Regions from separate parts of the Mesorhizobium sp. M0923 genome, predicted to be linked through region 1. Evidence: predicted binding sites of a transcription regulator. Region 1 holds the regulator's gene; the other holds the start of a gene.
What was found. Region 1 encodes PhoB, which activates phosphate uptake and scavenging genes when phosphate is short. Its sites were predicted from a motif close to TGTCATNNANCTGTCAT; they were not measured.
Positions count from the first base shown of each region.

Region 1 (15,309 bases):
TACGGGCGGGAGCAGCGACCGCCGGCAAGAAACAGGGTCAGATTTACCCCAACGGACCTGTTTCGGCGATGGCGCGGCCATGACACGTTCTGGCTGCATGCAATGCGCTCCCGTCCGGCTTTTTTCTTCTCAAGGTCAGTGGCTGCTATCGTCGAGCGGACAAAGCCGGCCGGAATTCACGCAAGCTGCTGATTCCAGCGGCAAACCGCGGCCCATGCCGACAAAGCCCGCGGCCGTTCCTTCTTAACCCGGCTGGACGACGTTACCGGAGCGACATGAAACTGTCATGCGACTGTAATAATCGGGGGCTATTGGCCTCAGCGGGCGCCGGAGGAATGGCGCCGAGAGACCATATTCCGAACAGGAGCAGGCCACATGAGACATTTCATCCGCTCGGCGGCCGTTGCGATTGCAATGGCTGCGGCGACGACTACCCTCACCCTGTCCGCCGCGCTCGCCGCGGACATCTCCGGCGCCGGCGCCACCTTCCCCTACCCGATCTATGCGAAGTGGGCCGACACTTACAAGAAAGACACCGGCATTGGGCTTAACTATCAGTCGATCGGTTCCGGCGGCGGCATCAAGCAGATCAAAGCCAAGACCGTTACCTTCGGCGCTTCTGATGCGCCGCTGAAAGGCGAAGAGCTTGAATCGTCCGGATTGGCTCAGTTCCCGATGGTGATGGGCGGCATCGTTCCCGTCGTCAACCTCGAAGGCATCAAGCCGGGCGAGTTGGTTCTCGACGGCCCGACGCTGGCCGACATCTTCCTCGGCAAGATCACGAGCTGGGATGACGAGGCGATCAAGAAGCTCAATCCCGACGTCAAGCTGCCTTCGCAGGCGATCGCGGTCGTTCACCGTTCCGATGGGTCGGGCACGACGTTCAACTTCACATACTACCTCGGCGACGTCAGCGCGGACTGGAAAGAAAAGGTCGGCGTCGACAAGGCCGTGGAATGGCCCGTGGGCATCGGCGCCAAGGGCAATGAGGGCGTTGCCAACAACGTCTCCCAGACCGGCGGCGCGATCGGCTATGTCGAATACGCCTATGCCAAGCAGAACAAGCTCACCCACACCGATATGATCAACAAGGACGGCAAGAAGGTCGAACCCACCGCGGCGGCATTCTCGGCGGCAGCGGCCAATGCCGACTGGAGCTCGCAGCCGGGCTATGGCGTCATCCTCGCCAACGAGCCGGGCGCCGAGTCCTGGCCAATGACGGCGGCGACGTGGATCCTCCTGTACAAGAAGCCGGACGACGCGGCGACCACCGGCGAAGCGCTCAAATTCTTCGCCTGGGCATACGACAAGGGCGACGAGATGGCCGGCGAGCTGGACTACGTTCCGATGCCCGACAAGGTGGTCGAGAGCGTCAAGGCCATGTGGGCCAAGGAAGTCGTCGGCAGCGACGGCAAGCCGCTCTACTCGGCTATGTAATCTCCTCCAGGGAGGGCGTCGACGGCGCCCTCCCTGTTGCCTTCAATCGCGAGGACCCAATGACCATCGCTTCCGATGCCATGCTATCATCTGCAGCCCGGGCCAGGGAAGCTACGGTGCGGCGCTTCGCGCTCACAGACGCCATATTCCGCGGACTCACCCGCGCTTCCGCAATTCTTGTGCTGGTCATCCTCGGTGGTGTCGCAATCTCGCTGTTTGCCGGCTCATGGCAGGCCCTGTCGTCCTTCGGGTTCTCTTTCCTGACGACTGAAAGCTGGAATCCGGTAACGGAAAAATTTGGCGCGCTGGCGCCGATCTACGGCACGCTGGTCACGGCGGCCATCGCCATCCTGATCGCGGTTCCGATCGGCATCGGCATTGCCGTGTTTCTCACCGAACTCTGCCCGCGCCCGCTCAGGCGCCCGATCGGCATAGCGGTCGAGCTGTTGGCCGGCATTCCCTCGATCATCTACGGCATCTGGGGCCTGTTCGTGTTCGCGCCGTTCCTGCAGACGACGATACAGCCCTTCATCATCAACATCTTCCACGGCGTGCCGGGACTATCCAGCCTTTTCGCCGGCCCTCCTTACGGCATCGGCCTTCTGACCTCGGCGCTGATCCTCGCCATCATGGTGCTGCCCTTCATCACCTCGATCACCAAGGACGTCTTCGATACGGTGCCGGCGGTGCTGAAGGAATCGGCCTACGGCATCGGTTGCACGACCTGGGAAGTGACCCGGCGCGTGGTCATTCCCTATACCCGCATCGGTATCATGGGCGGCGTCATGCTTGGCCTCGGCCGCGCGCTCGGCGAAACCATGGCGGTGACCTTCGTCATCGGCAACGCCCACCGCATCAGCGCCTCCCTGTTCGCGCCGGGCACGACCATCTCGGCGACCATCGCCAATGAATTCACCGAGGCCGACGGCGATCTCTACACCTCTTCCCTGGTTTCGCTCGGCCTGATCCTGTTCGTCATCACTTTCCTGATCCTTGCCGCCGCCCGCTATATGCTGATGCGGATCGACGCCCGTACGGGAGCCTGACCGATGTCGACATCCTCATCGCTCCACAGCCGCCGCAAAGCCAGAAATTCGGTGATGATGGCGCTTTGCGTCGTCGCCGCCGGCATCGGGCTTGCCTGGCTGGCGCTCATTCTCGGTGCACTGGTCTATAAGGGCACAGCCGGGCTTTCGTTCGCGGTCTTCACCGAGATGACGCCACCGCCAGGCGAGGCCGGCGGCCTGCTCAATGCAATCGCGGGCAGCCTGCTGATGACGATCATCGCCGTTGTCGTCGGCACGCCGATCGGCGTGCTGGCGGGAACCTACATGGCCGAATATGGGCGTTTCTCGCGCATCACCACCGTCGTGCGCTTCATCAACGACATCCTGTTGTCGGCGCCGTCGATCATCATCGGCTTGTTCGTCTATGAGTTGATGGTGCGGCCAATGGGGCATTTCTCGGCCATAGCCGGCGCCGTTGCGCTTGCCATCCTGGTCATTCCGGTGGTCGTGCGCACCACTGAAGACATGCTCAACCTGGTGCCGAACGCGTTGCGTGAAGCCGGCGCCGCGATCGGCGCGCCGCGCTGGGTGGTGATCCGTTCGGTCGCCTACCGCGCCGCATTGTCCGGCATCGTCACCGGCATATTGCTGGCGATAGCACGCATTTCCGGCGAGACGGCGCCGCTGCTCTTCACCGCGCTCAACAACCAGTTCTGGAGCAGCAATATCAACGCGCCGATGGCCAGCCTGCCGGTGACCATCTTCCAGTTCGCTCTCAGCCCTTACGAGGAATGGCAGCAACTGGCGTGGAGCGGCGCACTCATAATCACCCTGACGGTTCTGGGCTTGAGCATCCTCGCCCGCAGCCTTACCGGACGCAGAGAGGACAGATGACACAGATGTTGTCCGCGGACATGACGATGACCGAGACGGTCGCCGAGAAGACGAAGATCGAGGTCAAGAACCTCAACTTCTACTACGGCCAGAGCAAGGCGTTGAAGGACATCACCTTGTCGCTGCCCGAGCGCAGCGTCACTGCCTTCATCGGCCCTTCGGGCTGCGGGAAATCGACGCTGCTGCGTGTGTTCAACCGCATCTACGAACTCTACCCGAAGCAGACAGCCGAGGGCCAGGTGCTGCTCGACGGCAAGAACATTCTCGACCGCTCGCAGGACCTCAATCTCCTGAGGACCAAGATCGGCATGGTGTTCCAGAAGCCGACGCCGTTCCCGATGTCGATCTACGAGAACATCGCCTTCGGCGTCAGGCTTTATGAGAATCTGGGCAAGTCCGAAATGGACGGCCGCGTCGAACAAGCGTTGAAGCGGGCCGCGCTGTGGGGCGAGGTCAAGGACAAGCTCAACGCCAGCGGCTTGAGCCTGTCAGGCGGCCAGCAGCAGCGGCTTTGTATTGCCCGCACCGTGGCGGTGAAGCCGGAAGTCATTCTGCTCGACGAGCCGGCTTCGGCACTCGACCCGCTGTCGACCGCCAAGATCGAGGAACTGATCGACGAATTGCAAGCCGACTACACGATCGTCATCGTCACCCACAACATGCAGCAGGCGGCGCGCGTATCGCGCCAGACCGCCTTCATGTATCTGGGTGAACTGGTAGAGTTCGACCGGACCGAGAAGATCTTCACGTCGCCCCGCGAGAAGCGCACGCAGGATTACATCACCGGCCGCTTCGGCTGAGCCGTTCCGATCACGCATATGAGGACAGGACCATGGGCGAACACACAGTCGCTTCTTTCGACGAGGATCTCGAGCAGATCAGCAAGCTGATCCGCGACATGGCCGACCTCGCCGGTTCGATGGTCGGCGGGGCGACCAAGGCCCTGTTGAATTCTGACAACGTGCTGGCGCAACGCGTCGTTTCCGACGATGCCATCATGGATGCGCGTCAACGCGAACTGGACGACCGCGCCATCACCCTGATCGCCAAGCGCCAGCCGATGGCCCACGATCTGCGCCATGTCGTCGGGGCGATCCGCATGGCCGGCGATCTCGAACGCATCGGCGACCTTGCCAAGAATATCGCCAAGCGTGTGAGTGCGGTCGGCCTTAGCGTCACACCGCGCGACCTATCGCATTCCATCGATGCGATGGCGCAGCTGGTGCTCATCCAGGTGCAGGGCGTCATCGAGGAGTATGCTGCAGGCGATGCGGCCGCGTTGGCCAAGCTACGCGCCGCCGACGAGCGCATCGACGTCAAATATACGTCGGTGTTCCGCGAACTGTTGACCTACATGATGGAAGACCCGCGCAACATCACCGCTTGCACGCATCTGCTGTTCTGCGCCAAGAATCTGGAGCGGATCGGCGACCATGTCACCAACATCGCCGAAAATGCGTATTATGTGCTGACCGGCGAGCAATTGCCGGTCAATCGTCCGAAGCAAGACGAAACGACAATGTCCGCACCGGCGACATGATGGGGGTGCCCAGCCGATGATCGCACCACGCATAATGGTGGTGGAGGACGAGGAGCCGTTGGGTGTGCTGCTCCGCTACAATCTCGAATCCGAAGGCTACCAGGTCGAGGTGGTGACACGCGGCGACGAAGCCGAGATCCGTTTGCAGGAGAATGTGCCCGATCTTCTGGTGCTCGACTGGATGATACCAGCGGTTTCCGGCATCGAGCTCTGCCGCCGGTTGCGGGTGCGCCCCGAAACCGAACGGCTGCCGATCATCATGCTGACCGCGCGCGGCGAGGAGAGCGACCGGGTACGCGGTCTTTCGACCGGCGCCGACGACTATCTGGTCAAACCGTTTTCGACACCGGAATTCATGGCCAGGGTCAAGGCGCTGCTGCGCCGCGCCAAGCCGGAAGTGCTGTCCAGCGTGCTGAAGGTCGGCGACATCGTGCTCGATCGCGAATCGCACAGGGTGTATCGCAAGAAGACCGAGATCCGGCTCGGGCCGACCGAATTCCGGTTGCTCGAATTCATGATGCGGCATCCGGGCCGCGTCTTCTCGCGCAGCCAGTTACTCGATAATGTCTGGGGCGAGACGATCTATATCGACGAACGCACCGTCGACGTGCATGTCGGGCGGCTGCGCAAAGCCGTCAACAACGGCCGCATGCCTGATGTCATCCGCACCATCCGCGGTGCCGGCTACGCGATCAGGGAAGATTGACCCGCCCAGTCAGGCTACGTTCTTTCTGACGCCGGGCCTCATTTGCGCGCCCGGCGCGAAAATCTGCTGGTCGACGAAGCTTAACGCCCGCATTGCACAGCCTTCGCGGATCAGCGGCAATTCGTTCGGCTCGGTATCGAAGGAGATCGAGCCCGAATGCTGGCCGCCGGCGGTCTGGGCGATGGCCTTCCGCAAGGCCGGCTCGATCAGATCAAAGGCGGCGGCACTGGCGCCGACCATTGCGACCGGTGCCGGATCGATCAGCGCGAACAGCGAGCCGAGACCGAAACCCAGCGCTTCGCCGGCCTTGCGGTAGGCTTCGCGTTCCGGCCCGTCCTTCTCGCGCGCCCGAACCGCCAGCGCGCGCATGTCGGCGTCGCTGACGTCGGCGACCGGTTGGCTGTCTTCGCTCATCTGCGTGGCGTTGCGCCAGATGGCGTAATTGCCGGCATAGGCCTCGATGCAGCCGCGCCGCCCGCAACGGCAGAGCGCGCCGCCCGGACGATGGATCATGTGGCCAAACTCGCCGCCCGAGGAATGCGTGCCGGTGAACAGCTCGCCCTTCAACACCAGCCCCATGCCGATGCCGTGCGAAAGCAGGATGGCGATGAAGTCGTCGCGATAGCGATCCGGATCGCGCCAGCGCAAAGCCACCGCCATCATATTGCAGTCGTTCTCCACCGTGGCCGGGATGCCGAATTCATCTTCCAGCATGTCGGCAAAGGCGATGTCCGTCTGGGGCGTGATCGGCGACCACAGCATGGCGCGTGCAGGGGAGTCGGTAATTCCCTGAATCGCCAGGGCGATGCGGGCGACACTGCGGACGTCAAGATCTGGATCGTCCAGCCGGCGCCGGACGATGGCCATGCATTCGCGGATCAGTTCGTCGCGCGGCATGGTCAGCGTGTCCAGCCGGCGCTGTTCCTCGGCGACCACCTGCCCCGCATAGTCGATGATGGCGGCCGACAGGAAATTCAGCGACAACACCACGGTCAGCACCGCCGCCGCTTCCGGATTGAGGGCGAGGCCGACCTGCGGACGACCGCGTTTCAACGAAACGGGTTCGCTTGCCTTGCTCTCGGCGAGGATGCCTTCCCGTATCAGGTCGGAGGAGATCGCCGATATGGTCGAGTGGCTGAGGCCGGTGGTTGCGGCGATCTCCGTACGCGATGGCTGGCCGGCCCGGCGCACGGCCGAGATCACCATCGCCCGGTTGCGCCGGCGCAAATCGTCATGGCGGATTCCGACCGACATCGTTTTGCTTTCCTCCCGGTTTGCCGCGGCCGCTCATGAACCGGAAGCCGTCGGTAATGCCGACAAATAATGTCGGATGAGGCAAATAGTGTCAGATGCAGGTGGCGCTGTCATCGTTTATTCCGAAGCTCGAAAAAAGTCGCAGCAACATCAAAATCCATCAGAATCGATGTTGACAGCAGCGGGAGATCGGGCCAGTATTTTTTCGAGGCTCGAAAAAATTAGCGCCTCTAAGCTGGCCTTTGGGGCCAATTGGTCACGCCGTACGCGGCGCAGGGAGGATATGATGAAGAAATTCACGACCGCCATTCTGGCGGGTGTCGCCATGACGCTGGCGCTTGCGTCGGTGGCGCAGGCTAAAGACAAGGTCATCGGCGTTTCCTGGTCGAACTTCCAGGAAGAGCGCTGGAAGACCGACGAAGCCGCAATGAAGGCGGCCATCGAGGCTGCCGGCGACAAGTATATCTCCGCCGACGCACAGTCCAATCCGGGCAAGCAGCTCACCGACGTCGAGAGCCTGATCTCGCAGGGCGCCAACGCACTGATCATCCTGGCGCAGGACGCCTCGGCGATAGGGCCGGCCGTGCAAAAGGCGCTGGACGAAGGTATTCCGGTTGTCGGCTACGACCGGCTGATCGAGAACAAGGACGTCTTTTACCTGACCTTCGACAACAAGGAAGTCGGCCGCATGCAGGCCCGCGACGTGTTCAAGGTGAAGCCGGAAGGCAACTATGTCTTCATCAAGGGCTCGGGCGCCGATCCGAATGCCGATTTCCTTTTTGCCGGTTCGATGGAAGTGCTGAAGGACGCCATCGACAGCGGCAAGATCAAGAATGTCGGCGAGGCCTATACCGACGGCTGGCTGCCGGCCAACGCCCAGAAGAACATGGAACAGTTCCTGACCGCGAACGACAACAAGGTCGATGCGGTGGTCGCCGCTAACGACGGCACTGCCGGCGGCGTCGTCGCCGCACTGACGGCGCAAGGGTTGGCTGGATCGGTTCCGGTCTCGGGCCAGGACGGCGACCACGCCGCGCTGAACCGCATCGCGCTCGGCACACAGACGGTCTCGGTGTGGAAGGACGCGCGCGAGCTCGGCAAGAACGCCGCCGAGATCGCCTCGCAATTGGCCGACGGCAAGCAGATGACCGACATTGCCGGCGTGAAGGATTTCACCACGCCCGGCGGCAACACCGTAAAGTCCCTGTTCCTGACCCCGGTCGCCATCACCAAGGACAACCTCAACGTCGTCATCGACGCCGGCTGGATCAAGAAAGAAGAGGTCTGCGCGGGCGTGGCGGCGGGCGCTGTTCCGGTCTGCAACTGATCCGAGTTTCCGAGAAGTCCGAACGCCGCGGCCGCTTGCCGCGGCGTTTTTTCAAGAAAGAATTGTTTTTCCGCTTCCGGCGGATAACTTCTAGGCTGCTTCCGGCATCCGCGGCAGACGGCAACCCGGCGGGAGAAACATCATGACCGACACGACTTCCAACACGCCGGTCGACAGCTCGACGGCAGACCGGGCGCGGGAATCGGAGGCCGGCGTCGTTGCCCGATTTCTCAAGGCAACCGAACTCGACACGCGCATGCTCGGCATGGTCGGCGCGCTGCTGGTCATCTGGGTCGGGATCCACATACTGTCGGGCGGGCTCTTCCTGACGCCGCGCAATCTCTGGAACCTTTCGGTGCAGACCTCGTCGGTGGCGATCATGGCGACCGGCATGGTGCTGGTCATCGTGATGCGTAACATCGATCTTTCCGTCGGCTCCGTGGAAGGCGTGATCGGCATGGTGATGGGCGTGGCGCAGGCCGAATTCCTCGTCCGCATCATGGGATTTCAGCTTGGCAGCCCCTGGCTGTGGGTCATCGCACTGGCCGCCGGCCTGGTGCTCGGCCTGGCTATCGGAGCGTTTCAGGGTTTCATCATCGCCTATCTCCAGGTTCCTGCCTTTATCGTGACGCTCGGCGGATTGCTGGTCTGGCGCGGCATGGCATGGCTGATCACCAGCGGGCGCACCGTTGCGCCGCTGGACAGGACCTTCCAGCTGATGGGCGGCGGACCACGGGGCTCGATCGGCGCCACCTGGAGCTGGATCGTCGGTGTCCTCGCCTGCGCGGCCGTTGCCTTCATGCTCTTCAACGGCCGCTCGCAGCGCAAGCGCTTCAACTTTCCGCTGCGCCCTGTCTGGGCGGAAAGCTTGCTCGGCGTGATAGCCTGCGCCGCCATCCTCGGCGCCGTGTGGATCGCCAATTCCTATCCTTGGCCGGTCGGCATCGTACGCCAATATGCCCAGCAGAACGGCATCACCGTTCCCGAGGGCGGGTTGTTCATCGCCCACGGCATCGCCATACCTGTGCTGATGGCCGTGGCCGCGGGCATCGTCATGACCTTCATCACCAGACGCACCCGTTTCGGCCGCTATGTCTTTGCCATAGGCGGCAATCCGGAAGCGGCCGAACTCGCCGGCATCAACACACGCTGGGTCACCATGAAGGTGTTCATGATCATGGGCGTGCTGGCCGCGATCAGTGCGGCGATCGCATCGGCGCGCCTCAACGCGTCGACTAATGCGCTGGGGACCCTGGACGAGCTGCTGGTCATCGCGGCGGCCGTGATCGGCGGCACGTCGCTCGCCGGCGGCTCCGGCACGGTGCTCGGCGCCATGCTCGGCGCGCTTTTGATGCAGTCGCTGCAATCCGGCATGGTGCTGCTCGGCATCGATTCGCCGCTGCAGAGCATCGTTGTCGGCGCCGTGCTGGTGGTCGCGGTGTGGCTCGATACCGTCTATCGCAAACGGGTCTAGTGAGGAGAACGAGCATGGCAGACAGGACCGCTCCCACGGGCACGCCGCTGATCGACATGCGCAACATCTCGATCGCCTTCGGCGGCATTCGCGCCGTCGACGATGCCTCGGTCGATCTTTTTCCGGGCGAGGTGATGGCTTTGCTCGGCCATAACGGTGCCGGCAAATCGACGTTGATAAAAATCCTGTCCGGCGCCTACAAGCGCGATGCGGGCCAGATTTTCGTCAACGGCGAGGAGGCTTCGATCTCCAATCCCCGCGACGCCAAGAAGTACGGTATCGAGACGATCTACCAGACGCTGGCGCTGGCCGATAATGTCGACGCGGCTGCCAACCTGTTTCTCGGCCGTGAGCTGATGACCGGCTGGGGTACGCTCGACGACGTCGCCATGGAGGCTGAGGCGCGCAAGGTGATGGGCAGGCTCAATCCGCGCTTCCAACGCTTCAAGGAGCCGGTGGTAAAGCTTTCGGGCGGCCAGCGGCAGTCGGTTGCGATCGCCCGCGCCATCCTGTTCAACGCCCGCATCCTGATCATGGACGAGCCGACAGCGGCACTCGGGCCGCAGGAGACGGCACAGGTCGGCGAACTGGTCAGGCAGCTCAAGGCCGACGGCATCGGCATCTTCCTGATCAGCCATGACATCCATGACGTGTTCGAGCTTGCCGACCGCGTCTGCGTCATGAAGAACGGTCGGGTTGTCGGCACGGCGCGCACGACCGATGTCACCCAGGACGAGGTGCTCGGCATGATCATCCTCGGCAAGTGCCCGCCCGGCGCCATCCCAGGGCCGGGCGCCCTGAAGATCGCGGCCTGAACGAGAATTAGCCGGCTAATCACAAGTCGCCAAAATGTGCCAGCAGTCACCATGCTTTGGCCTCCCCATTGTGTTGGCGTCGGGAGTTGCCCATAAAGATGCCGAACCGTCCACGGGACGTATCGGCAATTGAAGAAACTCTTTCCGACCGTAGCTTTCATCGCCGTCGCGCTGATCAGCCTGACGATGGCGGGTTTTGCCTATTTTGCCACCCAGGAAGCCGCCCGTATAAAATTCGAGGCGACGGCGGACGACGCGCTTAACCGGATCGAAAGCCGCATCGACCTGGACCTGTCGCTGCTGCGCTCAACCCGGGCATTGTTCGATGCGCGCAATGGCGGTATCTCGCAAGGCGAGTTCAAGGCTTTCTTCAACGCGCTCGACATCGACAATAATTTCGCCGGCCTGCGCGGCATCGGCTTCCTCCGCCTGGCGAAAACTGAAAACGAGGCGGCGGTCGAGCGCGATATCCTGCACGATCACGGCGCAAGCCATCCGATCTATCCCGACACGAACTTGCCGTGGCGTACGCCCATCGTGCTGTTCGAGCCGCTGGACCCGTCCAATAAATCCAGCATCGGTTATGATATGTTCGCCGGGCCGGTGCGGCGCGAGGCGATCGAAAAGGCGATGGTCGACGACCAGCTGCACGCCAGCGGGCTCGTGCAGCTCGGCAAGGATACGGGTGCCGCGCAGACCTTCACCGGGTTCCTCGTCTTCGTCCGGCTCAATGTCGAAACCGCGCCGGACGCCGTCAACGCATCGAGATCTTCGACTGCCGGCTTCCTCTATGCGGCCTTCCGCTCCCGGGACCTGTTCCAGGCTGCGCTCAGCCGGGCACCTCTGTTGCCGGTCAACACCGAAATCTATGACGGCGCTGTGAACAGTGACAACCTGCTGTTCCAGTCGGAAACGCCGCCTGTTTCAGCCCTTGGCGACAGGCTGCTGATCACCCGCAAGATCACCGTTGCCGGTCGGCCGTGGGTCGTCCTGTTCAGGCCGACAAGTGCTTTCTCGCAACCTTCCTCGCGTGCCATTCCGGTGATGCTCGGATTGTTCGGGCTACTGCTTGCGGGCGCCATCGCGCTGGTGGCCCGCTATCAGGAGCGGGCCTATGAGGCGGTCTCGCTGCTTCACGAAACGACCGAAAAGAGCCTGCTGGAAAAAGACCTGATGCTGCAGGAGATGAAGCATCGCATCAAGAACTCGATCACGCGGGTGCTGGCAATCGCGCGCCAGACAGCATCGCACACCGCCGACGTCCAAGAGTTCTCGGCATCATTTTCGGCTCGGCTGCAGGCGATGGCGGCTTCCCAGGACATGCTGACGCGCTCACGCTGGCAGAAAGCCGATCTCGGCGACCTGCTGCGCATCGAGCTTGGCCAGGTGTTCGGAAGCGAGCTTCCTGAAGGGCTGTTGTCGGGACCGGAGGTTCTTCTCGACGAAAAGACGACGCAGGCACTCGGCCTCGTCTTTCACGAACTGGCGACGAATGCGCTGAAGCATGGCGAAACCGGCAATTCAGTCGGTGCGCTCAAGGTCGACTGGTCGCTCGAAGGCCGCGGCGGAGCCCGGACATTGGCTCTCAACTGGCGCGAGGCCGGGCAGAGGAAGCTCGAGACACCGGCGAAGAGCGGTTTCGGCACCAGACTGATCGATCTCAACGTCACACGCGAGTTGCGTGGCACAATCAGGCGCGATTTTCACGAAAACGGCTTGAACGTGGAAATCAAGGTTCCGCTGCCGGCTTGAAACGCCGTCTCGTGAGCCGCATCGCGACAGCGCTTTGGAAGTGCAAACGCGGAGACAGGTGGTCTGCCTCCGCGTTTGCTGTTCGCCTGGAACTCGAAACTAGTTGCAGCGAGCTGTGTAGATCCGGCCGTGACGATCTCTGTATTGGCAGTAGCCATTTTGCAGGCGGCGAACCAGCAGACCGCCAATCGCACCAGCGCCAGCGCCGATCAAAGCGCCCTTGCCGCCGCCAACAGCGCCACCAATAAGCGCGCCGCCCACAGTGCCGATACCCACGTTCTCTTCCGTGGTGGTGCAGCCGCTGACCGCAACCACGGCAACCATGGCAATAATCATCTTCCGCATGGAGTCATCCTCACTTTGTCCTCACTTTAACAAGCTCCAGCCGCCATCTAGCATGAAAGTGCGGCCTCTGCGCGCACGATTTCATTGTTGATTAAGATAGTCTTTTCGGACGTGCGCCGTTCGATGCTACCACGAACTCGGAAATCTCCAAGGACGCATCGAGCGTGGCGTCGGGATGCACATTCCAGACAATCCTGTCATAGCCGTCCTCGAGCGCAGGATCGACGGCAAGACATTTGGCGCCGACATGTTGGGCTTGGCCCTGCCGGTCGATGACCGCGAACGGGGGCGCGCCGCCGTGCACTCGGCCGCGGTTTCAAAGGAATCAAGCAGAGGCAAGCTCGATCAGATCAACTGGGACGCGGCGGTCAGGACGATCGCGGCCATAAGCGCAAAGGCGGCGAAGCGAAGGGGCAAAGCACGAGGCGCGGGCGCTGCGGACACGTCGGGATCCTGAAAACCGCCCATCGAGACGCGAGCGGCCTGTTCCAGTCTGTTCAAGTCGGCAGCCGTCAAGGCCCATTCCTTTCATATTGTGCCAAACTCAATCAATGTCCGCTGAATCGGCACGTTCGGACAGGATCGGACTTTATGGTGAACAGTCGGTTAAGGCGGGGTGATGCAGCCAGCCTTCTTCCTGCGGCCGCCGTTCGTTCAATCCGTCTCGAAATTGCCGTGAGGAACGACAAGACGGTATTCGAGGCGGTTCCCGGTGATCTCAAGTGTCGCCGTTCCATTCAACGAAGTGGGCACGACGCGTTCAAGTGCGACGCTGCCAAAACGCTTCTCGCCGCGTTGATTGTCGTTGGCTCCGATCACTTCGGCCCATGTCAGCGACAGCGCAGGCTCGCCAGCGGAAGCGGCCGTCAGATCGGCCGTCACCTCGACGAAACCATCGCTGCGCGACAGCGCGCCATAGCTGACCGAATTGACGGCGAGCTCATGCATGGCCAAGCCGATGTGCAAGGCAGCATTGGGATTGAGATATGGATTTGCGCCGCGGAAACGCAGGCTGTGCATGGGGTCCGCGCCGTACCTTCCGACCTGACCGGAAACCAGCTCGCGCAGCGCCGCTCCCCGCCAGTTGGATGACGTAACTAGGTCCTGCGAGGAGGCCAGCGACTGCAATCGGCCCCGGAAACGCGTCAGGAAATCGTCAATGCTGCCGGAATAACGCCCCGTCTGGGTGGCGATGCTCTGGATGATGGCCAAAAGGTTCTTGGAGCGGTGACTGACCTCGCGCAGCAGCGCCTTCAGCGTCTGCTCCCGGCGTTTCTGCTCGGTTGTTTCGACCATGGTGGTCACGACGCCCTGCACCGCGCCGGTCTCGCTGCGGTCGGCGTCGATCCATACCTGAAACCAGCGGGCGCCATCATCGGCCGGCACGCTGAGTTCGAGATGTTGAGGATTGCCGGAGACGATGACGTCGTGCTTGGCGGCGCCGATACGCTCTGCCTGCGCCGGCGGCAAGATGCCGTTGTTGTCGGAGGCATCAGAGGTCCATGGTGCGCGCATGTTGCGCGCCCACACCGTCTTCATCTCGCGATCCTGGTATAGAACGGAAATCCCGGCATTGTGCAAGGCGTGGAGAAGGGCTCGGCCAAGCTGCATTCCGCTTTCGGCGGGATGCAGAGCGATGATCTCATCCCTCTGGCCGCGGTCTTTCATTTTTCCGACTCTGGAACGCATCGGTAATTTGCTCAACCCACGTCGGGCTGAACGGCTCACGGAAAAATGGGTTCCAAAAGGAGGAGCTTCGGATCGAGCCCTAAAAAGCGGTCCGCCGAGCGGCATCCCGTTGGAGGACACTGCCCGGCGGTGGCTGGAAACCGTTTGAGGGGTGCGGCTTCCAGTGTTCGCTTGAATGGCCGCTTGGCATTCACGCCCGTCTGATCAGGCCGGCAATAAGCGATATGATCAGGAAGGCGAGAAAGATGAAGAACAATATCTGCGCTATGCCGGCCGAAGTGCCAGCGATGCCGCCGAAACCAAGCGCACCGGCGATGATCGCCACGACGAGAAATACGAGCGCCCAGTAAAGCATGATCCATCTCCTTCCAATGCTGCGGTGAAAACGTGATTCGCCTCCGTTTGTTCCACCATTTCCCGAAAAAGACGATGCTGAAAATCGTTACGGCCCGAATTGCTGCGGTGTGTGCGAAAAGGTTCTCGTCAGGTTCGGCAGCAGTTGGCTGTCGTGTGTTAAGTCGGCGTCACGCCCCCATCCGGTCCAAGGGGAGTGGCTATCCCACACCCTGGCGGCCGCAACTCGGTCGCCAGCTGTTTTATGCCGCGGCCTTCGCGTGCCGGTCAAAGAACAGGGCCTGGCTGATAAGAGCCTTGACCATATCCGGGTTGAATGGCTTGGTGACGAGGAAAGCCGGTTCCGGCCGCTCGCCGGTGAGCAACCGCTCGGGAAAGGCGGTGATGAAGATCACCGGCACCGAGGTGGACGACAGGATTTCATTGACGGCCGCGATGCCCGAACTGCCGTCGGCGAGCTGAATATCGGCAAGCACCATCTTTGGCCGCGCCTTGCCGAACATCGCCACCGCCTCCGCGTGGGTGCGCGCTGTTCCGACGACGCGGTGGCCGAGGCTTTCGACCATTTCCTCGATATCCATGGCGATCAGCGGCTCATCCTCGATGATCAGCACGTCGGTTGCCACCTGACGGGAGATCTCGTTGCTCGCCTGAGCGAGAAGTTCTGAGAATTCCTGTTCGTCGACGTCGAGAATCTCCGCCGCCTCGTCTTCGC
Region 1 is NZ_JAMYNW010000003.1:53,807-69,115, reverse strand. It holds gene pstS (phosphate ABC transporter substrate-binding protein PstS) at 376-1,437, shown strand; gene pstC (phosphate ABC transporter permease subunit PstC) at 1,497-2,483, shown strand; gene pstA (phosphate ABC transporter permease PstA) at 2,487-3,338, shown strand; gene pstB (phosphate ABC transporter ATP-binding protein PstB) at 3,335-4,138, shown strand; gene phoU (phosphate signaling complex protein PhoU) at 4,171-4,878, shown strand; gene phoB (phosphate regulon transcriptional regulator PhoB) at 4,895-5,584, shown strand; gene NKH89_RS06285 (ROK family protein) at 5,594-6,838, opposite strand; gene xylF (D-xylose ABC transporter substrate-binding protein) at 7,125-8,165, shown strand; gene NKH89_RS06275 (sugar ABC transporter permease) at 8,308-9,639, shown strand; gene NKH89_RS06270 (ATP-binding cassette domain-containing protein) at 9,654-10,454, shown strand; gene NKH89_RS06265 (CHASE domain-containing protein) at 10,584-12,206, shown strand; gene NKH89_RS06260 (YMGG-like glycine zipper-containing protein) at 12,306-12,551, opposite strand; gene NKH89_RS06255 (hypothetical protein) at 12,897-13,067, opposite strand; gene NKH89_RS06250 (sensor histidine kinase) at 13,206-14,240, opposite strand; gene NKH89_RS06245 (DUF1328 domain-containing protein) at 14,431-14,595, opposite strand; gene NKH89_RS06240 (response regulator) at 14,837-15,309, opposite strand, start outside.

Region 2 (15,309 bases), on a different contig from region 1:
GTTTCATCAATTCGTAGACGCCGGCACGCAATATGGCGCGCAACGTCGAATCGAGCCTCGACAGCGGCCAGTCCTCGGTCAGCGCCTGGCGGATAATCGGATCGATGGTCTTCTGGTGCTCGACAACGCCGGCAAGAATGGCGCGAAACCATTGCGCATCGGCCTCGCGATAGAGCGCGCCGTCGACTTCCTTGCCGAGCCTGAACGCCTCGTATTCGGCGGTGATCTCAAACACGCCGCTGCCGGCGACATCCATCTGGTAGAGCGCCTGCACAGCCGCCAGGCGGGCAGCACCGCGCTTGTTGGCATGGCGAACCGCAGGCTGGCCGGGCGAAGCGGGTTCGCTCACGTTCGCTCTCCCAATTGTTCCTTTAGGGCGATCATAGTCAGCGCCGCACGCGCCGCAAAGCCGCCCTTGTCGCCTTCGGAGCGCCTGGCCCGTGTCCAGGCCTGTTCGTCGTTTTCGGTGGTCAGGATGCCATTGCCGATGCAGACTGAATCCTGCACGGACAGGTCCATTAGGGCACGGCTGGATTCATTGGCGACGATATCGAAATGATAGGTGTCGCCGCGGACCACCGTGCCGAGGGCGACGAAACCGTCATAGCTCGTCCCGCCTTCGGAAGCACCGTCGAGCGCGAAGGAAATCACCGCCGGGATTTCGAGCGAGCCCGGAACGGTGACGACATCGTATGTCGCGCCCGCTTCGTCGAGCGCGCTGGTCGCGCCTTCGAGCAACGCGTCCGCAAGGTCGTCGTGAAAGCGCGCCTCGATGACAAGAAGGTGGGCCTTCTTCTTCGGACGGATGAACGCTTTGCCGTGTTGGGATGTGCCAGCCATAGATGTCTCCGGGGATCGCCGGTGACTTAGGCCGAAGCCGGTTTGATCGCAAGCGGAAGATTGCTGAAGGAACGTTCAAGGCCAACCCGGTGGCGGCCGCATCAGGGAATGGACTTTATGGGCGATCGCCTCAAAGTCCCTCTTTGGCCGCCTCCACCAGTCGCGCCGCGTAGCGGGCCATGGTGTCGATCTCGAGGTTGACGCGGTCGCCGACCTGGCGTTCGCCCCAGGTGGTGACCGTCAGCGAGTGGTGGATCAATAGCACGTCGAAGCGGGTGCCTTCGACCTTGTTGACGGTGAGCGAAGTGCCGTCGAGCGCGACGGAACCCTTGGGGGCGATGAATTTGGCAAGCTCGCGCGGTGCTTCCAGGGTAAAGCGAACGGCGTCACCCTCTTCCTTGCGGGCCACGATCTCGGCCATTCCGTCGACATGGCCTGACACGATATGGCCGCCAAGCTCGTCGCCGATCTTCAGCGCCCGCTCCAGGTTGATGCGCGCGCCGGTTTTCCAGCCCATCGCGGTCGTCAGCCTGAGTGCTTCTTCCCAGGCCTCGACTTCGAACCAGCGTGCGTTCGCGCCGTCTTCCGGCAATCCCGTTACCGTCAGGCAGACGCCGCCGCACGAAATTGAAGCGCCAATGGCAATGGTCTGCGGATCGTAGGCGGTGTCGATGCGCAAACCGACGCCTTCCCTGAGCGGCTTCACGGCGGCGACGGTGCCGACATCGGTGACGATTCCAGTGAACATTACTTTGGCCCAGTGAACATCAGTTCGGTCCTAAATGTCTCTTGTCCATTCGGCATATGTGTCTTCGCCGAAACGCATGTCGCGCAATTTGCGAAATCCCGGCGGGATATGGTTGGCATCTATCGGCGATGCAATGCCGTCCTCGCCGATCGCATCCGGCCCCTGAAACAGCACGATGCGATCGACGAGTTGTTCGTCGAGGAACGCCTTGGCCACCTTGGCGCCGCCCTCGACCAGCACGCTCGCCATGCCCAGCGCCGCCAGATCCTCGAGCAGTTCCGGCAGCGCAATATCGCCTTCATACGTCTCAGTGCCGATGAAGCGCACTCCGGTGCGTTCGAGCGCGGCCCGCCGACGTGGATCGGCCTCGGCACACGCGGCGACATAGAGCGGGACCCGGTCGACGCCGGAAACCAGCTTCGAGGTCTCCGGCAGCCTGATCTGGCGGTCGAGCACGATGCGCGCCGGCGAACGGTTCTCAAGTCCCGGCAGCCGCACCGTCAGCGCCGGATCGTCCTCCAGCGCGGTGCCGATGCCGATCAATATGCCGTCCGCTTCGGCGCGCATCAGATAGACTTCGCGCCGCGCGATATCGCCGGTAATGGAGACCTGCCCCTCGCCTTTCACGCCGATCTTATTGTCGCTCGAAAGCGCAAGCTTTAGAATCACTTCCGGGCGTTTTTTCAGAGATCGAATCAAATAGCCGGCCATCTGCTCCGCGGCCTTGGCCGCCAGCACTTTTTCCATCACCTCGACGCCCGCGGCACGCAAGATGGCGTAGCCCTTGCCGGAAACACGCGGGTCCGGATCGCTGGCAGCGCCAACCACCCGCGCCACGCCGGCGCTGACCAGCGCATTGGCGCAAGGCGGCGTGCGGCCGTGATGGGCGCAAGGCTCCAGCGTTACATAGGCGGTGGCGCCTTGCGCCAGCTCACCGGCCTCGGCCAGCGCCTCGGTTTCGGCATGCGGCCGGCCGCCGACGGCCGTGACGCCGCTGCCGACGATCATTGGCCCGTCGCCGTCATCGCGTACGATGAGCGTGCCGACGGAAGGATTGGTCGACGTCCGGCCGGCATTTTTGCGCGACAGCCTGAGGGCTGCCGCCATATAGCGGCGATCGAGGACCTCTTGCTTCGCCGTGCTGCGCTCGGACCCTGCCATGCTCAGCCGGCGTCCTCTTCGCTCTTCAGCTCTCGGCCCCTGGGCTCGTCACTTTTGAGCTCGTCGCCTTTGAGCTCGCCCAACACGTCGTGGAAATCCTTGGCCTCGCGGAAATTGCGGTAGACGGAGGCAAAGCGCACATAGGCGACATCGTCGAGCGACTTAAGCGCCTCCATGACCAGCCGGCCGACTTCGCCGGAGGCGACCTCGGTCTCGCCCGAGCTTTCCAGCTGGCGCACTATGCCGGTCACCGCGCGGTCGATGCGCTCCGGGTCGACGTTACGCTTGCGTACCGCAATCTCGACCGAGCGCAGCAGCTTGTCGCGGTCGAACGGCACCTTGCGTCCCGACTTCTTCACCACGACGAGATCGCGCAATTGGACGCGCTCGAAAGTGGTGAAGCGGCCGCCGCAATCCGGGCAGACGCGCCGCCTGCGGATCGCCGCGCCGTCTTCGGCGGGGCGCGAATCCTTCACCTGCGTATCTTCGGACTGGCAGTAGGGACAGCGCATGGAGAGCCTTCGGTTCGCGATTCTCGTGGAGCGAAAGGCTTAGAGGTTTTTGCCACGATGGCAAAGTATGGCCGATGACCGATCGCGTCTCAGAGATAGCGAGGCACGAGGAAAATTGCGAGAGCGGCAATCAGTTGGACGGCAATCCGCCAATCAGGGAGCGACGTCGCCGGTCGGGAAGCCGCAGGACGTGCCGAGATAGCGATAGGCCTTGGTGAAGCCGTCCATCGATATGGTCGCGACCGGCTTGTCGGCGAAGCTGACATCGAGGGCGCTGGTACGGCGCATGGCACGCAGTATGGCGAGGGTTGTCTCGGGCTTGTTGTTCACTATCCACTGGCCGTCGGCGATAAGATGAAAACCAGCCTTGATCTTGTCGTTGACGTCGCGGAACACCGCCGGGATGTTGTCGCCCTTAGGCAAGTCACCGTTTCTCACGGCGATGATGAGGCTCGGAAAGCCCTCGGGCGGCAGTACGTCGCCATTCGAGATGGCTAGCGTAAGGGTGCCGCTGGTGCCGTTTGCGTCGAAAAAGACCGTCGAGGCGGCGCAGGTCTTGCGCACATCCTCACCGGTGTTGACCTCGTCCACCGTGGTGGACCACCTGCCGAAGGTCTCTGTCTTGGGTGCTGCCGGGGTCGGCTCGGTCTGTGCCAAGGCGAGGCCGGACAGCTGCAAGATAGCCGATGCCAGCAAGGCACCAAAGCCGGCGAAACGGAAAGTTGGCATCATTGAGCTTCTCCGCAGGTGCCTTGCTGTCGCACCGGGATTGTCCCGCACATGGAGGTCACTAGCGTCGGTCAACCAAGATACGGATAAAGCGGAAAACGATCCGTCAATGCCGCCACCTTGGCCTTCACGGCTGTCTCGACGGCCGCATTGCCCTCATCGGAATTGGCGACCTTCAGTCCATCCAGCACTTCGGCGATCAGCTTGCCGATCTCACGGAACTCGGCCTGGCCGAAGCCGCGCGTGGTGCCGGCCGGCGTGCCGAGCCGAACGCCCGAGGTCACGAAGGGCTTTTCCGGATCGAAGGGGATGCCGTTCTTGTTGCAGGTGATGTTAGCGCGGCCAAGGGCAGCTTCGGCGCGCTTGCCGGTGGCGTTCTTGGGACGCAGATCGACCAGCATCAGATGGTTGTCGGTACCGCCGGAGACGATGTCGAGACCGGTTTCCTGCAGGCTGGAGGCCAGCGCCTTGGCATTTGCGACGACGCTCTCCGCATATATCTTGAAGCTCGGGTTCAGCGCTTCGCCCAGAGCCACCGCCTTGGCGGCGATGACATGCATCAGCGGTCCGCCCTGCAGGCCGGGGAAGACGGCCGAATTCATCTTCTTGGCAATCTCCTCGTCATTGCAAAGGATCATGCCACCGCGCGGCCCACGCAGCGATTTGTGCGTCGTGGTGGTCACCACATGAGCATGCGGCAGCGGCGAAGGATGCACGCCGCCGGCGACCAGGCCGGCGATGTGGGCCATGTCGACCATCAGATAGGCACCGATCGAATCGGCAATCTCGCGAAAACGCTTCCAGTCCCAGACGCGTGAATAGGCGGTGCCGCCGGCCAGGATCAATTTCGGCTTGGTCTCATGGGCGGTCTTCTCGATCGCATCCATGTCGAGCAGATGATCTTCCCTGCGCACGCCATAGGAGACAACCTTGAACCATTTGCCGCTCATATTGACAGGCGAGCCATGCGTCAGGTGGCCGCCGGAATTGAGGTCGAGGCCCATGAAGGTGTCGCCGGGCTGCAGCAACGCCAGGAACACCGCCTGGTTCATCTGGCTGCCGGAATTCGGCTGGACGTTGGCGAAGTTGCAGCCGAACAGCTTTTTCGCGCGTTCGATGGCCAGTTCCTCGGCGACATCGACGAATTGGCAGCCGCCATAGTAGCGCTTGCCCGGATAGCCCTCGGCATATTTGTTGGTCATGATCGACCCTTGCGCCTCGAGCACGGCGCGCGAGACGATGTTTTCCGAGGCAATCAGCTCGATCTCATGGCGCTGGCGGCCGAGTTCGTTGCGGATGGCGCCGAAAATCTCGGGGTCGGCATCGGCAAGCGTGGTTTCGAAGAAGGATTCGAATTTGTTCGACACTGCCGCTGCTGTTGCCATGGGCTGAAATCCTCAAGGTTCGGGGTCTGTCGCGCCATTAACACAGTTGCTTTCGGCCCGCCACGTTTGCTGCGCGAAATTTGCTGGCCGGATTGCGCCAGCGCCCTGAAAGCACATTATTTCCTCGCCTGCCGGCCGACAGCAGGGCTTCGCGTGATTTCCTGAACAGCGCCGCATGGTTTGCATGTGATCCGTGGCGAGCCGATTTTCGGAATCATGCGCAAAGCTCAGAGAACGACGACGACAATAAAAAAGGCCGCCCTTGCGGCGGCCTTTTGCAAATGAGCTCAGCTGCTTAGAGCGCGGATGTGATCTGCAGCTCGTTGGCCCCGTCAAGGCCGTAAATGTCGTCGCGGAACTGCACCACGCCCGGCCCCGTCGACCAGGCCGAGATGTAGAGGAAATAGACCGCCACCGGATTGGTGACCTGCACCGGGACGTTCTCGCCGCTCTTGATCGCCGCCTCGAAGTGCTGGCGATTCCAGCCCGGCGTATCGCGCAGAATCCAGGTGACGAGGTCGCGCACGTTCTGGACGCGCACGCAGCCCGAGGAATCGAAGCGCATCATCTTGCCGAACAGGCTCTGCTGCGGCGTGTCGTGCATGTAGACGCCGTCCGGGCTGGGGAAATTGATCTTGACCGAGGCCATGGCGTTGCCAGCGCCCGGATCCTGGCGGAAGCGGTACTTCTCGGCGTCGTCGGTCGACCAGTCGACGGTCAGCGGATCAACCTCGCTGCCATCCGGCGCGAACAGACGGATGTGGCTGTCCTTGAGATAGTTGGGGTCCTTCCGCATCAGCGGAATGATGTCCTTGCGCACGATCGAGACCGGCGCGTTCCAGTAGGGATTGACGATGATCTCGTTGATCTTGGAATTGACGATCGGCGTCTGCCGGTCGATTTTGCCGACGATTGCGGTATGGCGCAGCACGACGCGATCGTTCTCAACGGCTTCGATCTGGGCGCCCGGGATGTCGACCAGCACGTAACGGTTGCCCAGCGTGCCGGCGCGCTCGCGCAGCCGCTGCAGATTGGTCTGCAACTGGCCGAGCCGAATTGGCGCCGAAACATTCATCGCGGCATAAGAATATTGGCCCAGCGTCCCGTCGGCAGGCAGGCCATGGCGCGCCTGGAAGCGCTTGACCGCGGAGTCGACATAGGAATCGAAGGCTGTCGAAATGCCGGCGCTCTGCGCCAGATCGCCCGCAATCATCAGACGCTTGCGCAGCGGGACCACGTCCGGATCGTCGACGCCGAGCTGCAATTTCTTGGTGTCGGGAACCGGCTCCCAGCCGCCCTGGGCGACAATGTTCTGGTATTGCGCGACCGCCTGCTCGGTGAACGAAACGGTCTGCAGGCTGAAGATCGGCAGCGTCGAGGCCACCTTGCCGCCCTGGCTGGGGCGGGCGTCGAACTGGTCGTCCCAATTGCCGCGGGCCGAGGATTTCAGGATATCCCCGATCACATCCTGCGCACTGGCGCGGCCGGCGACCATAGCGGCTGCGAGCGCGGAGGCTCCTGAAAGGAAGAAACGGCGGCTGGTTCTCATGGGCGGTCCAGACATTCTTGCTACAATTCAACCTACCGGGCGGTCTCGCCCGCACTCTAGAGTTGGCTTCTTAACAATTAGCCAACCATGGCCCGCATCACTTCGGTGTAAAAACACATGGAAGTGATTTGAGCACAGGACAAATGCACGGCTTTGGCCCCAGCATCACCCGCATCTTCGGTTCCACTGGAATATGGCGGCAACGTGGCTGTTGCTCGAATTTGGATCGGCCGGCCTGACGAAACGGAAAGACCGGTGCTTTTCGGCATCGGCCTTTGGTCCGCTCCGCGGGAGCGCTTCCGTGGTCCAGCTTCAGATCTTGATGCAGCGGGTGCGATTACATCCGGTATGCGATGGTATCGTTCCAGAACCGGTCCAGCCGCTGGAGGGCGCGGTTCATCTGCTTGAACTCTTCGGTGTTGATGCCGCCGACCTGCTCGATCGAGCCGACATGGCGCTCATATAGGCCGGCGACGACCTCCGCCACCTCATTGCCCTTCGGCGTCAGCGAAACCCGCACAGAACGGCGGTCGATGCGCGAGCGCTGGTGATTGATGAAGCCGAGATCGACCAGCTTCTTCAGATTGTAGGAGACATTCGAGCCGAGATAGTAGCCGCGCGAGCGCAGTTCGCCGGCGGTCAGCTCCGAATTGCCAATGTTGAACAGGAGCAGCGCCTGGATGGCGTTGATGTCGGAGCGGCCGTTGCGGTCGAATTCGTCCTTGATCACGTCAAGCAGACGGCGATGCAGCCGTTCGACCAACTGCAGCGATTCCATGTACAGCGAACGGATCGCCTCGCGGCGGTCATCGGATACGTTGGCGGTCTTCGCCGCCGGACGCGAATTGATCATTGTCTTTGCCTCTCGTTTGTCGCCCGGTGATTTTTTGTTCTTCACCTTGATCACGACACTATCGAATACTCATAAAATTCGACTTAAACGCCAAGGCTAACAAGAGCTTACCGGTAAGGGGTTTCGAAAGAGGCTTAACGGACGGTCACCCGAGCAAGGATAATTAACCTAAAGATTTAGCCACCGATCCTTGACCGGAATTGCTATCGCCGGGCCTGCCGCTTCTGGATCCAGATCACCACGCGGAATACGATGTAGAGCAGCGCCACCGCAAGATGCGAGGCGACGATCAGCAGCCGGTGGCCGAACAGCTCGGGGAAGCCGGCATACATGACCGTCTCGGTCACCGCGCAGATGAACCAGATCACCGGCCCCCAGGACGCCAGCATCCACAGGCCGGCGGCGGCGAATGGAAAAAACACCGCCAGCACCACCGCCGCCACCTGCCAGTGCACCGGCATCAGGTCGAAGCGCCACAACGGGCCGGGGTAAAAGCCGATCAGCCGGATCCAGTACAAGATGCCGAACAGCAGGCAGTAGCCGGCGATGACGCGCTGGAACCAGGCGAAGATGACCTCGACCGTCGAGGGCTGCAGCACCACGCGTCTCGAGGCGACGTCGCTCACAGCTTCAGTTCCCGTTCGCCGAGCGGTGCGAAATAGGCTTCGACGTCCACGGCGCTGACGTTATCGATGCCTGCCGGCCGCCATTGCGGCGTCGAGCCCTTGTCGATGATGGCAGCGCGGATGCCTTCATAGAAGTCGTGCCCGGCAAGCATGCGGTTGAGGATACGGAACTCCATTTTCATGCACTCGTCCATCGACAACGTCTGCCCGACGCTGATCTGGCGCCAGGCGACATGCAGGCTGGTCGGCGACCGGGTGCGGATGGTGGCCAGCGTCTTTGCCGCGAACTCGTCGGCAGTGGCTGCCCGCTCCAGGCTGGCGACGATATCGGCCAGCGACGGCTGCGCGAAATGCCTGGCGATGGCTTCGAGCGTCGGCATGTCGGTCTCGCGTTTGGCCGGGACGAAGCAGCCGCGCAGCACCGATTCCGGGTCGCCGCTTGCCGCCAGCCGGTCGAGAAAGCCAGCTTGATCCTCCGCTCTGATCGTATGCGTGGCCAGGCCCGACCACAAAGCATCGCCATGGCGGATGCGGTTGCCGGTCAGCGCCAGATACATGCCGAAGCTGCCGCCGAGATCCGGCAACAGATGGCTGGCGCCGACATCCGGGAAAAAGCCAATGCCGACCTCGGGCATGGCGAACTGGGCGTTCTCGGTCAGCACCCGCTGCGAGCCATGGAAGGAGATGCCGACGCCGCCGCCCATGACGATGCCGTCGATCAGCGCGACATAGGGTTTTTTGAAACGGGCGATACGGGCGTTCAGCCGGTATTCGTCGGCGAAGAAATCGACCGGAGGCTTTCCTGCCCGGCCGGCCTCATAGATATGAAGGATGTCGCCGCCTGCCGAAAACGCCCTGCCCTCGGCCTTGACGACAACGACATCAATGCCGTCGTCACGCTCCCAGCTGCGCAGCGCCTTGTCCAGCGCCTTGACCATGCGGTGGGTTACGGCATTGAGCGCCTGCGGCCGCGTCAGCGTGACGACGCCGGCCCTGCCCAATCTTTCGAAGCGAATCTCGTCGCCTCCGCCAAAATCCATCGCCAGAGAACCCTCCCCGCGCCCCGCCGGGAGTGAAGTGCTAAAGCGTGGCGCATGGCCGCGTCAATGGCGGGCACGCCAGCGCAGCCTCTGGCCCGGACCGGACGCCGGTGCTAACAATCGATGGCTAGAGGCAGCAATGACGAAAAAGTCATGGCAGGCGCGTTGCAACGCGCACCGACGGGACGTCGTCTATGATTCGATTTTCGCGCCCTGCGCTGATGGCAATCGGGTTGATCGGCACCTGCCTGGCTGGCCATCCAGCCTTGGCGACAAGCCTCGCCGAACTCTACCAGTCGCAAACCATCGTCAATGGTCAGGGAGAAGAACATCGTCAGGCCGGCTTCAAGGTCTGCCTCGACAAAGTGCTGGTGCGGGTATCCGGCGACCAGCGCCTGCCGGCGAAACCTCAGATGACAGCACTGCGCGACAAGGCCGGCAGCTTCGTCAGCAGCTTCCGCTACCGCGATCGCATGGAAGGTATTCCAAACCATGATGATCAAGGCACGTACGACCGGCCGCACGATCTCACTTGCCAGTACACGCCGCCGGTGATCGATAAAGTGCTTGCTGAGCTCGGCAGCAAGCCGTGGCTCGGCGAGCGGCCGATCATCTCGGTACTGCTGGCTGTGCAAGATGCACGCCAGCATTTTGTCTTGGCGAGCGACGGAGACGAAAGCCCCTATATGGCAGAGTCCTTTCAATCGGCAGCCGGACCGTTGGCGATGAAGATCGTCATTCCAAGCAAGGCCGCTCTGGTAAAAACCGGGGCGATTTTCGAACAGGTGCGTGCGCTCTCACCCGAATTGCTGGCGAGAACTGTCGGCAACCAAGAGCTCTTGGCCGGCAGCCTGGTCTGGAGCGACAAGGAGTTGGGCTGGATCGCCGATTGGCGGCTTGCCATGGCCGGCAAGACCTACAAGTGGCAAGTGCGCGGCGTCAACTTCGACGAGGCATTCCGCGTCGCCATGCGGGGTGCTGCGCAGATCCTGTCAGGCAATGGCCAACCAGAATAGCGCCCGACAGGACCGCTGGCACAATCGTGTCGCATTGGTCAGCAGCGGAGGCTCGTGGTAAAAGTCGCCCGATCCGGAGTTTTGGCGATGAACAAATTCACCCCTGCAAAGCCTGCCGGCGCGCGCAGCGTCGACGAGATCACCGGCAGCCGGCGGCTGCGGCGCATGCGCAAGGCCGATTGGTCGCGACGCCTTGTCCAGGAGAACCGGCTCTCGGTCGACGATCTGATCTGGCCGATCTTTGTCGTCGACGGCAGACAAGTGCGCGAACCGATCGCCGCCATGCCCGGCGTCTTCCGCCTGTCGCTCGACCTCGCCGTCAAGGAGGCTGAGCGCGCGGCTAAGCTTGGCATTCCGGCGATCGCCACTTTCCCCAATGTCGAGCTCGGCCTGCGCGATCAGACCGGTTCGCACATCCTCGATCCGGAAAACATCATCAACCGCGCCACCCGCGCCATCAAGCGCGCGGTGCCGGAGATCGGCATCATCACCGACGCGGCGCTGGACCCGTTCACCTCGCATGGCCATGACGGCATCTTGCGCGACGGCATTATCGTCAATGATGAAACGGTGGAGCAGGTGACGGCAGCAGCCGTCATCCAGGCGGCGGCAGGGGCCGACATCATCGCCCCCTCGGACATGATGGACGGCCGGATCGGTGCCATCCGCGATGCGCTGGACGCCAATGGGTTTCAGGATGTAGCGATCATGTCCTATGCGACCAAGTTCGCATCCGCCTTTTACGGCCCCTACCGCGAGGCGGTCGGCACCGCCGGCCTGCTCAAGGGCGACAAGAAGACCTATTACATCGATCACGCCAATTCCGACGAAGCGGTGCGCGAGGCCGAGCAGGATCTCGCCGAGGGCGCCGACATGCTGATGGTCAAGCCCGGCCTGCCCTATCTCGACATCATCCGCCGGCTGAAGGACGAGTTGCAGATGCCGACCTTCGCCTATCAAGTGTCGGGCGAATATTCGATGATCAAGGCCGCCGCCGCCAATGGCTGGATCGACGGGGAAAAGGCGATGCTTGAATCGCTGCTGGCCTTCAAGCGCGCCGGCTGCGACGGCATCCTGACCTATTTCGCGCCGGAAGTGGCTGAGATGCTGAAGGGGTGATGCGCCTCCGTAGCGCCCACATCGAGTAACGTTCCTTCGTCCAAAGCGCGACATGGCCACCGCAGGCAATCGCTTCAGGTTTGCGCTGCCCCTCATTGCCCTGCCGGGCATTTCTCCCCGTATAGTGACGGGGAGAAAGACGCGTTCGCAAAAGATTTCGCCAATCTCCAGCGTTGCAAAAACATCGCCGAGGTTGCGGCCAGCCCCTTCGCCCCGTCACTATACGGGGAGAAGGTGCCGGCAGGCGGATGAGGGGCGGCGCCAACATTGAGATTGGTCATTCCAACATGATTTGGAAGCGATTGGCCCCGGCGATTCAAAAAACCGCTTGCAAAATGCAATCAGTTAAGCTACCCGATAACTGCTTGCATCTCACAATTGGTTATCAAGGAGGCTCTCATGTCCAAACTTCGCGTCAGCGCTTTCACCTTGTCGATCGACGGCTTCGGCGCCGGTCCCGACCAAGACCTGAAGAACCCGCTGGGTGTTGGCGGGGAAGCCCTGCACGAATGGATGTTCGGCACCCGCACCTTCCGCAAGATGGTTCTCGGCAAGGATGGCGGGACCACGGACACTGACGAGGCGTTCGCGGCGCGCAGCTTCGAGAATGTCGGCGCCTGGATCCTCGGCCGCAACATGTTCGGGCCGATCCGCGGCGAGTGGCCTGACGAGAGCTGGAAAGGCTGGTGGGGAGACAATCCGCCATACCACGTGCCGGTCTTCGTGCTGACGCACCATCAGCGGGATCCCATTGTCATGGAGGGCGGCACGACCTTCTATTTCGTGACCGACGGCATCCACTCAGCGCTGGAGAAGGCGAAAGCAGTGGTTGACGGCAAGGATGTACGGCTGGGCGGTGGCGTTTCTACGATCCGGCAGTATCTCAAGGAAAAGCTCATCGACGAGATGCATCTGGCGATCTCACCTGTCCTGCTCGGCGCAGGCGAGAGCCTTTTTGCCGGCATCGACATGCCCAAGCTCGGCTACCGCTGCAGCGAGCAGGTCGCGACGCCGAAGGCCACGCATGTCATCATCGAGCGCGCCTAGCTTGTTGCAGGGCGCTGCCCACGGAGGCAGCGCCCCTCCTCGCTGCTTTAGTCAGTATTTCTCCGGCACATACAGTTCGCGCGGCAGCACCTGACGTTCGTATTCGGGATTGAAGACGCGCTCCGGTAGTGTGATCTCCTCGTGCGGCACCTCCTCATAGGGCATTTGCTTGAGGAGATGGTCGATGCAATTCAGCCGCGCCCGCTTCTTGTCGTTGCCCTCGACGATGAACCAGGGAGCTTCCGGGATGTTGGTGCGGGCGAAGGTTTCTTCCTTGGCCTTGGTGTACTGCTCCCAGCGCACGCGCGACTGGAGGTCCATCGGCGACAATTTCCATTGCTTCATCGGGTCGTGGATGCGCATCAAAAAGCGCATCTGCTGCTCCTCATCGGTGATCGAAAACCAGTATTTGACAAGCGTAATGCCTGAGCGGAGGAGCATGCGTTCGAAATCCGGCACGTCGCGAAAGAACTCCTCGACCTGATCCGGCTGGGCAAAGCCCATCACCCGCTCGACGCCGGAGCGGTTGTACCAGGAGCGGTCGAACAGCACGATCTCACCGCCGGCCGGCAGATGCGGAACGTAGCGCTGGAAATACCATTGCGACTTCTCGCGCTCGGTCGGCGCCGGTAGTGCTACGACGCGGCAGATGCGCGGATTGAGCCGCTGGGTGATGCGCTTTATGACGCCACCCTTGCCCGCCGAGTCGCGGCCCTCGAATACCACGACGAGCTTCTTCTTGTGATAGGCGACCCAGGACTGCAGCTTGATCAATTCGGATTGCAGCGTGATTAGATCCCGAAAATATTGCAGGCGGTCGATCGATGGCGGATGCGCATTCTTATAGATCTTGGCGATCTCCATCGACAGCGCCGGCTCAGAGATTTCCAGCTCATAATCTTCGTCGAGCGTGTCGGCGAGTTCCGCTTCCAGCCAGTCCCTGGCCGGGGAATTCTGTTTTATCTCGGTCATTTGCGCTGCTCCGCTTACAGGCCGTGTCGGCCGCTGTCAGGCGCTCTGCCGCCCGGCCCGGCGGCCGGAAATCGAAGCGCTGAACCGATGTTAGTATAGGCCAGCAATGACGGTTTTATTGCAGCCGCTGTTGCGCTGGCTGCGCGTCCAATCCGTAAGATGTGATCGATGTTGCCCTGCAACACGGGCGACAAGCGGAACGAATTATCCTACAAATGCCCGGTTCATTCAGGGCTGTCGTTTGAAACGCCCTTTCCCGATAAAATCATGAGGATACGACATGGAATACCGCACTCTCGGCCGTTCCGGGCTGAAGGTTTCGACGCTGACCATGGGCACCATGACGTTCGGCGGCGGCGGTGCGTTTTCGGCGGTCGGCAAGACCGATCTCGACGAGGCGCGCCGGATGATCGACCTTTGCATCGATGCCGGCATCAACGTCATCGACACCGCCAACGTTTATTCGAACGGGGTGTCAGAGGAGATCATCGGCGAGGCGCTCGGCGGCAAGCGCAAGGGCGACGTGTTGATCGCCTCCAAGGCGCGCATGCGGATCGGCAAAGGCCCCAATGATGAAGGCCTGTCGCGCTATCATCTGATCCGCGAATGCGAGAGGAGCCTGAAGCGCCTCAGGACCGATGTCATCGACATCTATTTCCTGCACGAGTGGGATGGCCTGACACCGCTCGAGGAAACCATCGCCGCGCTCGACACGCTGGTCGCGCAGGGCAAGGTCCGCTATGTCGGCTGTTCCAATTATTCCGGCTGGCAGGTGATGAAGGGGCTCGGTATCAGTGACCGTCATCACCAGCCGCGCTTCGTCACCCAGCAGATCCACTACACTCTGGAAGCCCGCGAGGCCGAGTATGAATTGTTGCCGATCTCGGTCGACCAGGGGCTCGGCGTGCTGGTCTGGAGCCCGCTCGCCGGCGGATTGCTGTCCGGCAAATATCACCGTGACCAGCCGACCGCCCGCCAGCTCAGCGGCTGGTCGGAACCGCCGATCCGCGACGAGGACCGGCTGTGGCGGATCGTCGACGTGCTGATCGATATCGGCAAGAACCACGGCGTGTCGGCAGCGCAGGTGGCGCTTGCCTGGTTGCTTGGCCGGCCCGCCGTCAGTTCGCTGGTGATCGGCGGACGAACCGAAGCGCATTTCAAGGACAATATCGCTGCTGCAAGCCTGGTGCTCGGCGATGAGGAGCGCACACGCCTCGACGTGGTCAGCAGGCCGCCCGTGCTCTATCCCTACTGGCACCAGCAATTCACGGCAAAGGACCGGTTCGGGCCCGCCGATCTCGTCCTCGACCGGGACGGCGCCTGAAAAAACGCCCTGAAGCGGGGCTCCCCGGACTGCGACGAGATATGGAGCCGATCGTGCCTTGCGGTGTTGTGTTTGTGGCCCAATGCTCCTAGGCAAAGGCCAAGCACAATGAAAGGAAACGATATGCCACGAGCACCGAACTACGGTCAGGAACGCAAGGAACGCGACCGGCAGAAGGCTGCCAAGAAGGCGGAAAAGCAGGCTGCCAAGGTCGCGGCCAAGGAGCGCTCGAAGCCCGAGGGCGAAAGCGAGTCCCAAACCAACACCGAAACGGCCGAGTGATGATATCAGGCCTGTCAGGCGGCCCGGGTCTCGATCAAGTCCCCGCTATGCCTCAGGCCGGCGCCTTGTCGCTGACGAAGACGTTCACTTCGCGGGCGGCGGCAAT
Region 2 is NZ_JAMYNW010000008.1:244,432-259,740, forward strand. It holds gene nusB (transcription antitermination factor NusB) at 1-349, opposite strand, end outside; gene ribH (6,7-dimethyl-8-ribityllumazine synthase) at 346-840, opposite strand; gene NKH89_RS16570 (riboflavin synthase) at 971-1,588, opposite strand; gene ribD (bifunctional diaminohydroxyphosphoribosylaminopyrimidine deaminase/5-amino-6-(5-phosphoribosylamino)uracil reductase RibD) at 1,619-2,749, opposite strand; gene nrdR (transcriptional regulator NrdR) at 2,752-3,261, opposite strand; gene NKH89_RS16585 (invasion associated locus B family protein) at 3,415-3,993, opposite strand; gene glyA (serine hydroxymethyltransferase) at 4,062-5,375, opposite strand; gene NKH89_RS16595 (L,D-transpeptidase family protein) at 5,671-6,924, opposite strand; gene ldtR (transcriptional regulator LdtR) at 7,262-7,777, opposite strand; gene NKH89_RS16605 (DUF6163 family protein) at 7,981-8,403, opposite strand; gene NKH89_RS16610 (enoyl-CoA hydratase/isomerase family protein) at 8,400-9,443, opposite strand; gene NKH89_RS16615 (DUF2066 domain-containing protein) at 9,638-10,459, shown strand; gene hemB (porphobilinogen synthase) at 10,547-11,578, shown strand; gene NKH89_RS16625 (dihydrofolate reductase family protein) at 11,978-12,625, shown strand; gene ppk2 (polyphosphate kinase 2) at 12,677-13,597, opposite strand; gene NKH89_RS16635 (aldo/keto reductase) at 13,878-14,921, shown strand; gene NKH89_RS16640 (hypothetical protein) at 15,045-15,203, shown strand; gene NKH89_RS16645 (DUF982 domain-containing protein) at 15,256-15,309, opposite strand, start outside.
Region 2: a site for PhoB is predicted at 13,704-13,720, ahead of ppk2 (polyphosphate kinase 2). Genes of this name have one in related genera too.